Regions from separate parts of the Bacteroides parvus genome, predicted to be linked through region 1. Evidence: riboswitches for the same ligand, from Rfam matches in the RefSeq annotation. Region 1 holds a riboswitch; each other region holds the start of a gene.
The links. A riboswitch is a leader RNA that binds a small molecule or an ion and turns the genes downstream of it on or off. The one in region 1 is predicted to bind cobalamin.

Region 1 (5,464 bases):
AGTAGAGTTCCCATAATAACCGACAAATGTCTCTTAGAGAAACTCCTGATATACATAAGTTCTTTCATACAATTCAGTATTTACGAAGCAAAGATAATATTTTAATGTGACGGGGCTTTTAGATAAACGGGAATTTAATGTAACCCAAATGTAACACTTGTTTCATCATTCCGTAACAAATTAGCCTCACTTTTGTACCCAGAAAGCAGAAATGGCCTGCATCTCGGCACAACTTTTCATGTAAACATGAAAATTCTGCATTCGGTTTGCACTATTTTTGCCGATAAAAAGAAATAAAGTTTAACTTTGTGACAAGAAAATTGTTTTATTCCTGTCATACATAAACAACAAAGCAATGAACAATTACCGGATTTTAGTAGTGGACGATGAAGAAGACTTATGTGAAATTCTGAAGTTCAACCTCGAAAACGAAGGCTACGAAGTGGACACGGCGAACTCTGCCGAAGAAGCTCTGAGAATGGACATTGGCAGCTACAACCTACTACTGCTGGACGTGATGATGGGAGAAATTTCCGGCTTCAAAATGGCAAGTATGCTGAAGAAGGACAAGAAGACGGCCCAGATACCCATCATCTTCATTACCGCCAAAGATACGGAAAATGACACCGTGACTGGCTTCAACCTGGGAGCGGACGACTATATATCCAAACCCTTCTCGCTGCGCGAAGTAGCGGCACGTGTCAAAGCCGTACTGAGACGCACCCAGCAAGGAGAGACAGAGCATGCACCGGAACAGATTGTCTACAAGACGCTGGTGCTGAACGTCATCAAGAAGAAAGTCTGCATTGACGGTGAAGAGGCACCGCTCACCAAAAAAGAGTTTGAAATCTTATTGCTGCTTTTGCAGAATAAAGGACGCGTATTCTCGCGCGAGGATATACTGAACCGCATCTGGAGTGATGAAGTATATGTGCTGGACCGTACCATCGACGTAAACATCACACGCCTACGCAAGAAAATCGGAGTTTATGGCAAATGCATCGTAACACGCTTGGGATATGGATATTGTTTCGAAGCCGAATAACGACAGACACTTTCTGTCCTTCAGCCGGAAGCTTTTCCTTTCGGTCATTTCACTGTTCCTCATATTCGCCGCATGCTTCATCGCCTACCAGTATCAGCGGGAAAAGGAATATAAAGTGGAGCTACTGGACACGCAGCTGCAAGACTATAATGACAGACTACACCAGGAACTTCGTTATCTCCCCGACAGCCTATGGACTTCCATGCTGGACAGCTATATCTCCAAGCATGTAAACAAGGAACTGCGCGTCACCGTGGTAGACCTTCAAGGTAACGTATTGTTCGACAGTTCCCAGAACGGCAGCCATGAACTGGACAACCACATCAAGCGCCCCGAAGTGCAGAAGGCACTGAAAGCCGGCAAAGGCTACGACCTGCGGCGCATCTCCGAAACCACCGGCAGAACCTATTTCTATTCTGCCACCGTCTACAAAGACTGCATCATCCGCTCAGCTCTCCCCTACAACGTCAACCTGATGAACAATCTGGCTGCCGACCCACATTACATCTGGTTCACGGTCATTGTATCACTGCTGCTGATATTCATCTTTTATAAATTCACCTCCAAACTTGGCAGTGCCATCAACCACCTGCGTGAGTTTGCCAAAAGAGCCGACAAGAACGAACCCATAGACATGGACATACAAACCGCCTTCCCGCACAATGAACTTGGAGAGATTTCGCAGCACATCATACAAATATATAAGCGCCTGCGCGAAACCAAAGAGGCGCTTTACATTGAGCGCGAAAAACTCATCACCCATTTGCAGACCTCCCGCGAAGGACTGGGCGTATTCAACAGAGACAAAAAGGAGATACTGGTAAACAATCTGTTCACCCAATACGGCAATCTGATTTCAGACTCCAACCTGCAGACTACCGAAGAAATATTCTCCATCTGCGAATTCCAGAAGATAACAGATTTCATCAACAAGGCACAGAAACGCCCTTCCTATAACGAAGAACGAAGAATGTCCGTTCACATCAACAAGAACGGACGCATCTTCATCGTGGAGTGCATCATCTTCCAAGACCTCAGCTTTGAGATTTCCATCAACGACATCACCCAGGAAGAGGAGCAGATACAGCTAAAACGGCAATTGACCCAAAACATCGCCCATGAGCTGAAAACCCCCGTAAGCAGCATACAAGGCTATCTGGAAACCATCGTGAACAACGAGAACATCGCGCCCGAAAAGATGCAAATCTTCATGGAACGCTGCTACGCGCAAAGCAACCGCCTGAGCCGCCTGCTGCGCGACATATCCGTACTGACCCGCATGGACGAAGCCGCCAACATGATCGATATGGAAAAGGTGGACATCAGCATGCTGGTTTCAAACATCGTCAACGAAGTGTCCCTGGAACTGGAACAGAAGCAAATCACCGTTGTCAATTCCCTAAAATCGAAGATACAGTTGCGGGGCAACTACTCTCTACTCTACTCCATCTTCCGCAATCTCATGGACAACGCCATCGCTTATGCCGGCACCAACATACACATCAACATCAGTTGTTTCCGCGAAGACGAGAATTACTACTATTTCAGTTTTGCCGATACCGGCATCGGCGTTTCTCCCGAACATCTGAACCGTTTGTTCGAACGCTTCTACCGTGTAGACAAAGGACGCTCGCGCAAGTTGGGCGGCACCGGCTTGGGGCTCGCCATAGTGAAGAATGCAGTCCTTATTCACGGAGGCACCATCTCTGCCAAAAACAACCAAGGCGGAGGGCTGGAGTTTGTATTCACACTGGCAAAAGAGAGATAACAGCCCGTTTTACCACACCAAACAAAATGCTTTGCATACCTCTGGAGAAGGTTCTTGTGGCAAGTGTGGCTTGTATTGGTATCTTTTCACCTTACCGACATGACGGATTGCTTAAATCGCCTTAAGTCACTATCAATCAGAGAGTAATTTTGCCAACCTATTGCCATGCTTTTGGCAAACTTTTGCCATGCCTATGGCAAAGTTTTGCCAACGCGGTGACAAAGTCTTGCCAAGAGGATGGCAAAACCTTGCCAATTTGTCGGCAAAAAGAAAGAGAGCGGGGAAGAAAATTTATCACTCATAGAATTGTTTTCTCAAAAAGAATCCGTATCTTTGTCATGCATTGGTTCGCTCCCCCTCTTCTGGGAAAGCGATTAAAAGGGAATCAGGTGTAAATCCTGGACAGTCCCGCTGCTGTAAGTTTCGTGCAACGTTGCAGACAATTACTCTATGCCACTGGAATATTCTTCCGGGAAGGCGCCTGCAACAGAAACAAGTCAGAAGACCTGCCATGCATACTTTATCATTGCTTTCGAGGAAAAAGCGTTGAGTCTAATGAGCCGGACAAACCGTCCATCATTTCATTCATCAAACCTAATTCAGAGAAAGTAAAGAAGGTAATAAACTCTGCCAAGTTTATTTGATGATGTCCGGCCGAAGTGATTTCGTCCGGACATTTACATTACAAAAAGTCATATTTAAATTGATTATTACATAGATTTTACCTAAATTCGGCACATTAAACCGAAATAATCGGTTTATCCGTTAACCTATTGTCAAATTATTAAAGATACAGAGTCTATGGAATTACCATTTGCCGAAGCATGGAAAATAAAAATGGTGGAACCTATCCGTAAAAGTACCCGCCAGGAACGCGAACAATGGCTGAAAGAAGCCCACTACAACGTATTCCAACTCAAATCGGAACAAGTTTATATCGACCTCATCACCGACTCGGGCACCGGCGCCATGAGCGACCGCCAATGGGCAGGCATGATGCTGGGCGACGAAAGCTATGCCGGAGCCACCTCATTCTTCAGACTGAAGGAAGTCATCACCCGCCTCACCGGATTTGGATACATTATCCCCACCCACCAGGGACGCGCTGCCGAAAATGTACTCTTCTCCTACCTGGTGCACGAGGGCGACATTGTGCCGGGAAACTCCCATTTCGACACCACCAAAGGACATATCGAGGGACGCCGGGCACTGGCTCTGGACTGCACCATAGACGAAGCCAAACAGACACAGCTGGAAATTCCCTTCAAAGGCAATGTAGACCCTAAAAAACTGGAAAAAGCATTACAGGAACATAGCGAACGGATACCGTTCGTCATCGTCACCATAACCAACAACACCGCAGGCGGCCAGCCGGTTTCCATGCAGAACCTGCGCGAAGTCCGCGCCATTGCCGACAAGTACGGCAAGCCCGTTCTCTTTGACTCGGCACGCTTTGCGGAAAATGCCTACTTCATCAAAATGAGAGAAGAAGGTTACCGCAACAAGAGCATAAAGGAAATTACCCGCGAGATGTTTGACCTTGCCGACGGCATGACGATGAGTGCCAAAAAAGACGGTATTGTCAACATGGGCGGATTCATAGCCACCCGCCGGAAAGACTGGTATGAAGGTGCCAAAGGCTTCTGCGTGCAATTCGAAGGCTACCTCACTTACGGCGGCATGAACGGACGTGACATGAACGCCCTTGCCATCGGCCTGGATGAAAATACTGAATTTGACAATCTGGAAACCCGCATTCACCAGGTGGGCTATCTAGCCATGAAACTGGATGAGTACGGGATACCTTACCAACGTCCCGCAGGCGGCCATGCCATATTTGTGGATGCCCCCAAAGTGCTGACACACGTGCCCAAAGAAGAGTTTCCGGCACAGACACTGACCGCCGAACTCTATCTAGAAGCAGGCATACGCGGTTGTGAAATCGGCTATCTGCTGGCAGACCGCGACCCGGTGACCCGCGAAAACCGCTTCAACGGCTTGGATTTGCTCCGGCTTGCCATCCCTCGCCGCGTGTACACCGACAACCACATGGATGTGGTAGCAGCCGCTTTAAAAAATGTATATGACAAGCGGGAAAGTATTACCCGCGGAGTTCGCATCACTTGGGAAGCTCCGTTGATGAGACATTTTACGGTACAACTGGAAAGGCTGTAAGAAATTTACAGACTCAATGTCAAGACAAAATCCGGAAACAAATAATAATGAATAGTGAACCGGCGTTTCTCCACCGTACGATACTCTTCGGCGGAGAATACGCCGCTTTCATTTACAGCAAAAGGCAGAATGCGCATGTGCCCACGAAAATCAACCTCGGAAGCATTCAGGCATTTAAACATGGTCTCCTTGGCCGACCAGTGCAGCAACAGTGACCAAGTGTCGGTTCCGCGAAACACGGATGGCTGTTCATCTTCGCGCATGAATTTATGCGCCACCTTCCTTACCCGTTCACCATACTGCTCAATGTCAATGCCCACTTCCCGACCCGGCAATCCCAAAACAACAGCCACATAACCTTTCGTATGCGAAATACTGAGAGAGGCGGAAGCATCTGCCAAATAAGGTTTCCCACTGGGATGATAGGCAATCTCTTTCTCTTCTCCCGACAGCGTGTAAAGCAATACACGGACAGC
Region 2 (5,464 bases), 1.4 Mb from region 1:
TTCGTGATTCTGCTTCCGAGTCCTGAGCCTTAGCGATATGTTTTTGAGAAATCAATGACTTGATGATACGGACTGCCTTTTCTATTTCATCGTTGCCAAAAAGTAGTGATGTTGATATGCGTTCTCTAGCTTCGTCCATATTCTTTACTGTTATTCCTGTGGCATATACATGAGGTACATTGTTTCCTCTTACCAAGTATCCGCTTTGTTCCAAAGCTGCTAATGCTGTCCGTACACGGGTCTCAATGTCAGATACCGAATCATCCCATCCTGCTTGCCGGGCAATTTCCAACGCAGAACAGTTGACTTTCATACGGTATTTGGTAAGGTCTTTGACGGCTTTCCATACCTGTTGTATTTCGCTAATGCTAAGTTTCGTTTGGTTTAGCAATATAAAATGCTTGTCCAAATCATTGTCACTATAAAGCACATAACAACGTGCGCTAAGACCGGGATCACGACCTGCTCTGCCTGCTTCTTGAACATAATTCTCCAGCGAATCGGAAATATCATAATGTACCACAAGACCGACATCTTTCTTGTCGACTCCCATGCCAAATGCGGATGTGGCCACAATGATGTGTACCTGATCGTTCATAAAAGCATCTTGGTTGGCAATTTTTTCATCGGCTTCCATTTTCCCATTGAAAGGGAGTGCCTTGTAACCGTCGCGAGTCAGTTTTGCAGCCACTTCCTTTGTCCGTTTGGTGCGTGATACGTAAACAATTGTCGGACAATCGGCTTCTGCTACAAGTTCTCTCAGTTTTAAATATTTATCATTGTCATTCTCTACATGTATGACGGAATAGTGCAGATTCGTTCTTGAGGCCGTTGATGCGAATAATTCCAAGTTCAAATCCGAAGTCTGCTTGAAATAGTCACAGATGTCTTGGATTACTTTCTGTTTTGCCGTGGCCGTGAAACAGGATACAGGTATCGGGGTTTTGCATTTTTTCTTTTGCTGGTATTTTTGGATGAATTTGCCAATGTAGAGATAGTCAACCCTGAAATCCTGCCCCCATGAAGAAAAGCAGTGCGCTTCGTCTATCACAAACCTTACAACGTGGCGCGCCATCAATATTTTCTCGATTGTTTTTGAACGGAGCATTTCGGGAGAGATATACAACAACGAGGCTTCTCCGTCTTGTACTCTTTGTATGGACAGTGATCTTGTGATGGGGTCTAACATCCCATTTATGGTTACGGCATCCGTGATGCCTCTGTCGGCAAGGTTGTCTACCTGGTCTTTCATCAAGGACTGCAAGGGGGAGATGACTACCGTAAGCCCGTGCACGGAGTGCCCAGCCATGAGTGCGGGCAATTGGAAAGTAAGTGATTTGCCGCCGCCGGTAGGAAATATCGCCAGTAGCGATTCCCCTTTTACCGCAGCTTGGGCAGCACGTTCTTGCAGTGGCTCGCCTTCGTATGTCCGGAAGCGCTCATATCCGAAAAATATTTTTAGGTTATGGAGCACATCCAATTGCGTATGGCAGTAGTCGCAGCCTTCTTTGCAAGTAGTGTGTCGCAAGAGTTTTACGATAAATTCCACTTCCGGATAATTATAAAGTACCCATCCGGGAGTGATGGAGCGGTAATCGGTGGTGTCAATCAGAGCCAAAGCGTATGCCAATCCGCATGGGTATTGATTGATGAGCATGTCAAGGTCGGCATGTTGGCAAATTTTTCCGGCATAAAGTTCTTTAATAAGTTCAGGTATTCCTTTATGAATATACTCCGCACTTACCATATTGAGAAATCCTTCAAATTCTTTCTTGTCCTTCAGCAACGATGCGAATAGTATACGCTTTTCTTTTGGTAATGAATGCCAGCATGCTATTTCATCCAGTAATAAGTCTTTTGCTTTCTTGCAATCGTTCACCGGATTGTTCATCTGTTCGCTCATCAGTTTATCATCTTTCACAAGCCTGTGGTAAGGGTGTTCAGGGAACAGTAAAGGCGAAACATAAAGTGTATCAACTAAAATCCAGCGGCAAATTTTGTCCGTAAACAGGTATTTAGCATCATGGTGAACGATATTGTGTCCGCAGATGTAGTCTATGTCGTTTAAGAAAATGAATAGTTCTTCTTTTGAGGTTTTATGAAATGTCGTGTCATCATGCTTGAGGGCTCCTATATCATGGATTCTGTGGTCTTTCAAGCCTATTTCAACATCTACTATGGCATAATTGTAGGCATTATATGGTACAGAGGTGGTTTTATAGCCGATGATATTGTTTCTATCCTCGGTTTTCTTGATTCCTATAAGCTTGCTCCATATTGACATATCTCAATATAATAAATAGTTTTACAACTTGGATTTGTTATGTGTCTGTATCGTTTTTTTATTATTTTATCTTTTCTTTATCACACTATTCACTACCCGTATAGAGGAAACCAGTTTATTGGTGGAAGTAAATACGTCCACATTCCATATATGGGATGAGCGTCCTTTGTGCAGGATAGTGCCTACTGCCCTTACGGTATCTCCTTCGTGTGCAGAAGAAATATGATTTCCGCTGACTTGCATTCCCACGACAATCTCATCAGGTTCGCAGATAATCATGGAGCCGAGCCCGGCAACGGTTTCTGCCAAGGCAAGGGTGGCACCGCCATGCAGAATGCCGAAGGGTTGGCGGGTACGGTAGTCGACCGGCATGGTTGCTTCTACGCGCTCATCCGAAGCGTATGTGTATTGAATGCCCAAGTTTCCCATCAATGCGTGTCGTGCCCGTTCGTTCAGTAAATCAAGAGGCACCTCTGCTGCACGCACTTCTGCCAATATTAGTTTTTCTACGGCCAGGGCCACTCCATCTTCTTCATTCGATGCGGTCACATAGTCTGCACAGACCTTTACAGAATCTTGTGAATGTCCCATAGCTACCCCCATGCCGGCCAATTGGAGCATGGTCACATCGCATACGCCATCTCCAACGGCAATGACTTCTTCCCGTGTTACTCCCAAATGCTCTAATAGGGCGCCTAACGTATTCGCTTTATTGACTCCGCAGGGCACCACCTCTAAAAAGTAAGGCTCGGAACGGAAAGCATCCAGAGTACCTGCCAGGCGTTTTTCCCAATGTTGTTCCAGCCCTATCAGAGCTTTTTCCTTGTCACTCACCAGCATGCACTTGCAAGGCGCGAAGTCTATGGCAGTAGAGAATTCATCTTCCCTGATTATCTTCAAATTGTTTAGCAGGGCTTCATTCTTTATATATTCATTGTCCGGACTATCCGTAATGAGGGTATCATCGTGGTAGGTGAAGATGGCAAAGCCGTTCTTGCGGGCTTTCTTTTCCAGATAAGGCAGCATTTCCGGATTGATGCGTCGTTCAAACAATATTTCTCCGTTCTGTGCTTTTATTATCTGGCAACCGTTATAGGAGAGAACAACCCCTCCATAATTGCCGAGTTCGAGGGTTTTGGCCAGTGGCATCAGTCCATAAGTCGGCCTACCGGATGCCAAAACTATGCGCACTCCCATCTGCTGGACCTTTAGCAGAGCGGCTAATGTCCTTTTACTGATTTCTCTTTCATCATTGAGTAGCGTCCCATCTACATCAAGAACCAATAACTTATATTTCATGGCAACTCAATTTTTGGGTTATTATGTTACAAAGTTAGAAAAATGACTGTTAAAACGGTAATATTCGTTTTATTGTTTACTGAAACTTCTTTTATTTATCCTATCTTTGTCCACGTTTTGTTCCGCGTTCTCTATCCGGAGAAGCGGATGAAAAGGGAATCGGGTGAAAGTCCCGAACAGTCCCGCTGCTGTGAGTTCCATGCTCGGTGTATCATACTTGTGCCACTGTTCTTCGGAAAGAACGGGAAGGCGATGTACCGGGAACGAGTCAGAAGACCTGCAAAACAAAGTCGAAAAATTGTCCATTCGAGGAAAGTGGGCAGTGCGCAAATGGTTTAAGATAATCTTCATTTATTCTATGTCAGGAAGGACTAAGGTACTACTGGTCTGTGCTGTTTCAGTGGGTGCAAGTATATTCCGGCTCTCTGCCCAGGAGGTGGGAGGAGATACGATTACAGGGAAAGTGCATCAGATAGAGAAAGTGACAGTGACAGCACGCAGGTCGCCCAATAAAGTGACTTCTGCCGTACCCATACAGACGATGTCACGGCAGGATATCAGCCAGCTGGGAATACAGAATATGGCAGATGCTGTGCGCCGTTTTGCCGGAGCCAATGTAAAGGACTATGGAGGCATTGGAGGACTGAAAACGGTTTCCATACGCAATATGGGAGCAGCCCATACAGCTGTCAGTTATGACGGGGTGGCGGTGAGCAATTGTCAGGCAGGGCAGATAGATATCGGGCGTTTTTCGCTGGACAATGTTTCCATGCTTTCGCTCGCCATCGGGCAGTCGGAGGACTTGTTGCAGTCCGCCCGCTTGTATGCGTCGGCCGGTGTGCTGGGCATAGAGACGGAAAAACCTCATTTTGATGACGGGCGCAATGCCGCTTTTCAGGCACGGGTGCGCGGAGGGTCGTTCGGCATGGTCAGCCCCTCGTTGCGCTGGTGGCAGAAACTGGGCAGCCGTACACGCGTGGCGGTAGATGCCGCTTATATGAGGGCGGACGGTAATTACCCTTTCACGCTGGTCAATGGAAAATACGTGACGGAAGAGAAACGTAATAACACCGGCATCTATTCCTGGCAGGGCGAAGCTACCCTTTATCATACTTTCAAGGATGACAGTGAACTGGATGTGAAGGGTTACTACTTCTATTCCCGTCGGGGACTTCCAGGGGCGGTTACGCTCTATAATCCCCTTTCCGATGAAACGCTTTGGGATGAGAATACTTTTGTGCAGGCACGTTATAGGAAGCATTTTTCGCCCCGATGGAGTCTGCAGGCACAAGCAAAGTATAATCATGGCTGGAACAAATATAAGGATGAGGGTAAGGAATATACCAACGGATATTATCGGGAAAATCACCGGCAAGACGAATATTATATTTCCGCGACCGTTCTCTACCGTCCTTTGGAAGCTTTGACCCTTTCGTTGGCGCAGGACGGGGTGATAAACAAGTTGCGCAACAGTTTGCCGGAATGTCCTTTCCCCACAAGATATACTTCCATCAGTGCCTTCAATGCACGCTACCGGCAAGGATGGCTCACGGCCACGACCTCGCTGGTGCATACCGCCACTTCGGAGCATGCCGAGAAAGGTACGGTCCCCGATGACTTCCATCGTTTTGCCCCCTCTTTATCAGTCAGTATGCAGCCTTGGCAGGACGAGTCGCTGTATTTCCGGTTGATGTATAAGAGTACGTTCCGTCTGCCCACTTTCAACGACCTCTATTATTACCGGCTGGGCAACCGCAATCTGCGACCCGAGAAGGCAGACGAATATAATGTCGGTATCACATGGAGCAAATCCGGATTGTCTGTGTTCGATTATATCTCCGTTACGCTTGACGGTTACTATAATAATGTGACGGATAAGAT
Region 3 (5,464 bases), 590 kb from region 1:
CGTCAGTCTTGTATCTGTTCTGGTCGCGTGCCTCTTGAAAACTGACATTGGTGGCAAGCTGTAACTTGCTTTGCCAGTCGTAACGTACTTCTCCTTCTATGCCCTTGATATGTACAGCCGGAACATTCTTATATTGCATCATACCTTCTTTGGTTTCTACGGTGGCTTGGATATAGTCGTCCACATAGCGCAGGAAACCGTTTGCTTCATAATAAAGTGTATGGCCGGGGGCAGGATGCCATGTGCCGAAGATACCCAGATTGATGTTGTCGCTGCTTTCGGGTTTCAAGGCTACATTGGCATATATGGTGGTACCGTTTCCCAATAATTCGCGGGCAAGGGGCAGCCGGACGCTGTGCTCATAGGAAATTTTAATGGATAAAGGTTCTATGGCTGTGTAGCGTGAACCGATACCGTAGCCCCAATACTTTTTGGTTATTGTCCCTTTTACATCCTTCGACCCGGTGATGCTGGATAAATCCGTTTGCCGGATATTCAGGTGGTTGATGTAGTTCTTTACAAAAAAGGTATTGCTCATTTTTTCTTCGAGAAGGGACTGATTGTAGGAGAAGCCTGTCACATGTTTTGCCAGAATATCATTGGAGGCTTCAAAATCAGTATCCGCTTCATCATAGCGGTCATTGCCGATGCGGCTTAATAGATAGTTTAGGTTGAGGGAGTGATGGTTGTTCAACCGATAGTCCAGATTGGCGCGGCCAATGGTCAGGGGACGTTTGTAATGGCGCATCGAACGGCCCCGTCCTGTGATTTCGTTACGTGAGCTTACGATATAATCTCCGTTCCAGTCATACTTACGGTAGGCTGTATCTGTGGTCAATGAATGGTCCCAAGTGTGCGAGAGTGCGGCATTCAGCTGCATGTTCTTCCAAATGAAATTATGCTTTTGATAGCGGGCTGAAATGTTCCATGCATCGGAGCCTCTTTCTGCCATTCCATATACCTTACTCTGTACAGAGCCTGTCTGCAACTCCTTGTCTACTTTGGAGTAAGAGGCGGAAACAAAAAAAGCATCTGCCCAGGACTTATTGGCAAAGCCGATTTCCATTTGTCCGAACAGTGAAAAATAGTCATCATGGAAGCGTCTACGGTCAGTCAGAATGTATTTGCGGCTGTCTTCATCCCAGACTTCGACATCTCTCATCATATAATCGTTTTTGGAGTAATTGACCCCAAAGGTAGGTTTAATGATCAGTCCGGTTCGAGGCTCTACAAACTGGGCATTCAAGTCTGCCTTGTGGGTATGGAAGGAACCGATACCGTAGGAGACATCCAGATAGTTCTTCTTCTCTTGCTTCGTAATGATATTGATGGCGCCTCCCAATGCATCTGTACCCAGACTGGCAGGTACTACTCCTTTATAAATTTCAATCCGGTCGATGATATTGACCGGCAGATTTGCCAATGAAACGCCGCTGCCTTTTGTGTCCAATGGTATTCCGTCCAGAAAATAACGTATGGAATTACCGGACATTCCGTTGATGGAGAGGTCGAAGTCCGAGCCAACTCCGCCTTCCTCTCTCACCTTAATGCCCGTTGTACGGTTCACCAGGTCGTTGAGGTTATTCAGAGAGTTTACTATCGGCTTGATGTCGAGTGCATTGACAGCAAAGGCCCCTTCCTTCACTTTCTGCGTTTGGGTCTTTCCGTAAACCTCGACAGAGCTTAGCGTTACGGTACTTTCCTGCAATGTAAAGTTCTGTTTTTTATCCTGCCGGATGTCGAGGGATTGTTTCACGGTTTGGTAGCCCAGGAAGGAGACGATGAAGGTATGTTTACCCGGAGCGACTTGCAGTGAATACTTCCCCCGGTCGTCCGTATAGGTGCCGGAGGTGGTGTTTTCCACAGCGATGGTGGCTTGGGCTATCGGTGTCCCGTGCTGGTCTATGACTTTTCCGGATAAGGTGACCTTATTTTGTGCCATACTACCTGCAGGAAGCAGGCAGATAAATGTAAATAGCAGTCCTGTGATGAATCTCATTTCAGTTCCTTATAAGCGTTCGTAACTTGCCCTCAAGGAAAAATGAACAAAGAGAAAGATTCCTTTATATGGATAAAGAATGCCTCGACTCAATGTTTTGTTGCTTTATTCCCCGAAAGCACTAAAACTATGTTGTCTTGGCAGGTCTTCTGACTTATCCCTCTTTGAATGCCTTCCCATCCGCCGGGCGGACAGTGGCTTGTAGAATATTCAAAGATTTTGGAAGGACTTACAGCAGCGGGTCTGTTCAGGATTTGCACCTAATTCCCTTTTTCATCACTCATCTCCAACAGAACCGGGAGAGGTGAAACCAAAACTGGGACAAAGATAACAAAAACTATTAGGTTTGCGAATACTCCTGATAATTTTTCTTATCTTTGCCCGCGAATTGGTTCCGGATGCATGTTTCCATCATCTGGATTAAAAGGGAATCGGGTGTAAATCCCGGACAGTCCCGCTGCTGTGAAGCTCCGTTTATATCATGAAAAACACCCTTGCCACTGATATGCATTGAAATATCGGGAAGGCTTCAGGATTAGGAGTCAGTCAGAAGACCTGCCATTCATTAAAGGCTGCCTTTGCTCGTGGGTTAGGAAGACAGTACGAAGATATTAGTTGAACATTTAAACAAGAAATGGAATGCCTTTGTTAAAGGTATGTCCGCATTGTGGTGTGACTATATATATCCTTTATATATTAAAGAAAAAGTAAAATGATTAAGAAAGTATTGATTGCCAACAGAGGTGAGATTGCCTTGCGCGTCATGCGTTCGTGCCGGGAGATGGGACTGCTTACGGTTGCCGTCTTTTCCGATGCCGACCGTACTTCTCATCATGTGGCATATGCCGATGAGGCTTATCCGATAGGACCGGCCGTGGCAAAAGAGAGTTATCTGAATATTGAAAAAGTGATTGCCACGGCAAAGCGATGCGGTGCCGATGCCATCCATCCGGGTTACGGCTTTTTGTCGGAGAACTCGGAGTTTGCACGCCGTTGCAAGGAGGAAGGGATTATCTTTATCGGTCCCGCCGCCGAGACGATGGAGGCGATGGGCGACAAGATAGCTGCCCGCAAGCGAATGATTGCGGCAGGCGTACCCGTGGTTCCCGGAACGGAACAACCTTTGCAGAGTGCCGAAGAAGCCGTGCGTATCTGCAACGAGATAGGCTACCCCGTGATGCTGAAGGCGTCTATGGGTGGCGGTGGTAAAGGTATGCGCCTTATCCATAACGAGAGCGAAGTGGTGGAAGCCTACAACACGGCACGCTCCGAGTCCATGTCCTCCTTTGGAGACGACACGGTCTATCTGGAGAAGTTCGTGGAAGAACCGCATCACATCGAGTTCCAGATATTGGGCGACAACCACGGCAACGTTATCCACCTTTTCGACCGCGAATGCTCCGTGCAACGCCGCAACCAGAAGGTGGTAGAAGAAAGCCCGTCACCCTTCCTTACGCCGGAATTGCGCCGGGAAATGGGAGAGAAGGCGGTTGCTGCAGCAAAGGCAGTGAACTACTCCGGTGCAGGTACCATCGAGTTTCTGGTAGACAAGAACCGCCGTTTCTATTTCCTCGAAATGAATACGCGCCTGCAAGTGGAGCACCCCATCACGGAAGAGGTGGTAGGCGTAGACCTGGTGAAAGAGCAAATCCGTATTGCCAACGACGAGGTGTTGCACCTCAAGCAGGAGGACCTGTTCCAGCGCGGTCATGCCATAGAGTGCCGCATCTGTGCCGAAGATACGGAAAACAACTTCATGCCGTCTCCCGGTGTCATCAAGCAACTGACGGAACCGAACGGAATCGGTGTGCGCATAGACAGCTATGTGTACGACGGCTATGAGATTCCCATCTACTACGACCCCATGATAGGTAAGCTCATCGTATGGGCAACCACCCGCCAGTATGCCATCGAGCGTATGCGCCGTGTGCTCTATGAGTACAAGATTACGGGCGTAAAGACCAACCTTGCCTATCTGAAGCGCATCATGCACGTGCCCGACTTTGTGAAGGGAGAGTACAACACCCTCTTTATCGAGAAGAACGCCCGCATGCTGGTACGCACCAATACCACCAACGAAGAGTTGGAGAACATTGCCATGATAGCCGCCTATATGGACTATCTGGTTAATCTGGAGGAGAACGTTTCGGCACAGCTGTCCGATGGCCGCCCCATCAGCCGTTGGAGGGAATTCGGCTTGCAGAAGGGAGTGCTTAGGATTTAAGGAATGGAAAATTGATAATGGAAATTTAATAATGGAAATACATATAGGAGACCGTATAGCAGACATTACCCTGGTGGGTAAGGAAGGGAATAAGGTTCAGCTTACCATTGACGGAAAGCCCTACGAAGTGGACATTGTGATGGCAGAGAACGGAAGTTGCTCCATCCTGCACAACGGAAACTCGTTCAATGCAGGCCTTGTGCGCGGCGAGGGAGGAAAGAGCTATGACATCAGCATGCTCCAGCGTTCCTTCCACGTAGACATTGTAGACACGCAAGCCAAGTATCTGCACATGAAGAAAGGAGCCGACGAGAAGCAGGGCGACAAGATTCTGGCGCCGATGCCGGGCAAGGTAGTGAGCATCCCCGTCAAGGTGGGCGACCGACTGGCTGCCGGAGACATTGCCGTGGTGCTGGAAGCCATGAAGATGCAGAGTAACTATAAGGTAAATGCCGACTGCATCGTCCGCAACATCCTCGTGAGCGAGGGCGAACCGGTGAATGCCAACCAGGTATTGATTGAATTGGAGTTGATAAAGGAGGAATAATCCCGAGTCGCATTCAGTCCGTATATTATAAATCACTAAATTGTAAATGCAAATATGAACAGAGAAGAAATATATCGCCAGTTTGAGGAACTGGATAAACGTGCCTCGCTGGGTGGGGGCGTAGACAAGATAGAGAAACAACACGCCTCCGGCCGCATGACTGCCCGCGAACGTATTGACATGCTGCTGGACAAAGGCTCGTTCAATGAGCTGGACAAGTTCGTGAACCACCGTTGCACCAACTTCGGCATGGAGAAGAAACAGATTGCCGGAGACGGCATGGTGTCCGGTTACGGAAAGATAGACGGCCGCCTTGTATTTGTCTATGCCTACGACTTCACGGCGCACGGCGGTTCGCTCAGCGAGACGAATGCCGCAAAGATTGTGAAGGTGCAGCAGCTTGCCCTGAAGAACGGCGCTCCCGTCATTGCCCTCAACGATTCGGGCGGCGCGCGCATTCAGGAAGGTGTGAACAGCTTGGCAGGCTATGCCTCCATCTTCTATCAGAACACCATTGCGTCGGGTGTCATCCCGCAGATATCTGCCATTCTGGGGCCGTGTGCCGGTGGGGCATGCTACTCTCCGGCGCTTACCGACTTTATCTTCATGGTAAAGGAGCAGAGCCACATGTTCATCACCGGTCCGGACGTGGTAAAGACCGTGACCCACGAGGAGGTGGACAAGGAGGAACTGG

Region 2: another riboswitch for cobalamin. It lies ahead of JXR92_RS15810 (TonB-dependent receptor plug domain-containing protein); the one in region 1 lies ahead of JXR92_RS09705 (tryptophanase).
Region 3: another riboswitch for cobalamin. It lies ahead of accC (acetyl-CoA carboxylase biotin carboxylase subunit); the one in region 1 lies ahead of JXR92_RS09705 (tryptophanase).

The regions. Positions count from the first base shown of each region.
Region 1 covers NZ_CP084680.1:2,423,892-2,429,355, reverse strand. Annotated here, with positions in the region: gene JXR92_RS09720 (hypothetical protein) at 1-68, opposite strand, end outside; gene JXR92_RS09715 (response regulator transcription factor) at 356-1,045, shown strand; gene JXR92_RS09710 (sensor histidine kinase) at 1,020-2,813, shown strand; cobalamin riboswitch at 3,140-3,341, shown strand; gene JXR92_RS09705 (tryptophanase) at 3,615-4,988, shown strand; gene JXR92_RS09700 (4'-phosphopantetheinyl transferase family protein) at 4,994-5,464, opposite strand, start outside.
Region 2 covers NZ_CP084680.1:3,840,431-3,845,894, reverse strand. Annotated here, with positions in the region: gene JXR92_RS15820 (RecQ family ATP-dependent DNA helicase) at 1-2,284, opposite strand, end outside; gene JXR92_RS15815 (Cof-type HAD-IIB family hydrolase) at 2,351-3,583, opposite strand; cobalamin riboswitch at 3,684-3,882, shown strand; gene JXR92_RS15810 (TonB-dependent receptor plug domain-containing protein) at 3,942-5,464, shown strand, end outside.
Region 3 covers NZ_CP084680.1:3,016,915-3,022,378, forward strand. Annotated here, with positions in the region: gene JXR92_RS12230 (TonB-dependent receptor) at 1-1,999, opposite strand, end outside; cobalamin riboswitch at 2,122-2,329, opposite strand; cobalamin riboswitch at 2,372-2,576, shown strand; gene accC (acetyl-CoA carboxylase biotin carboxylase subunit) at 2,712-4,223, shown strand; gene JXR92_RS12240 (acyl-CoA carboxylase biotin carboxyl carrier protein subunit) at 4,255-4,770, shown strand; gene JXR92_RS12245 (acyl-CoA carboxylase subunit beta) at 4,825-5,464, shown strand, end outside.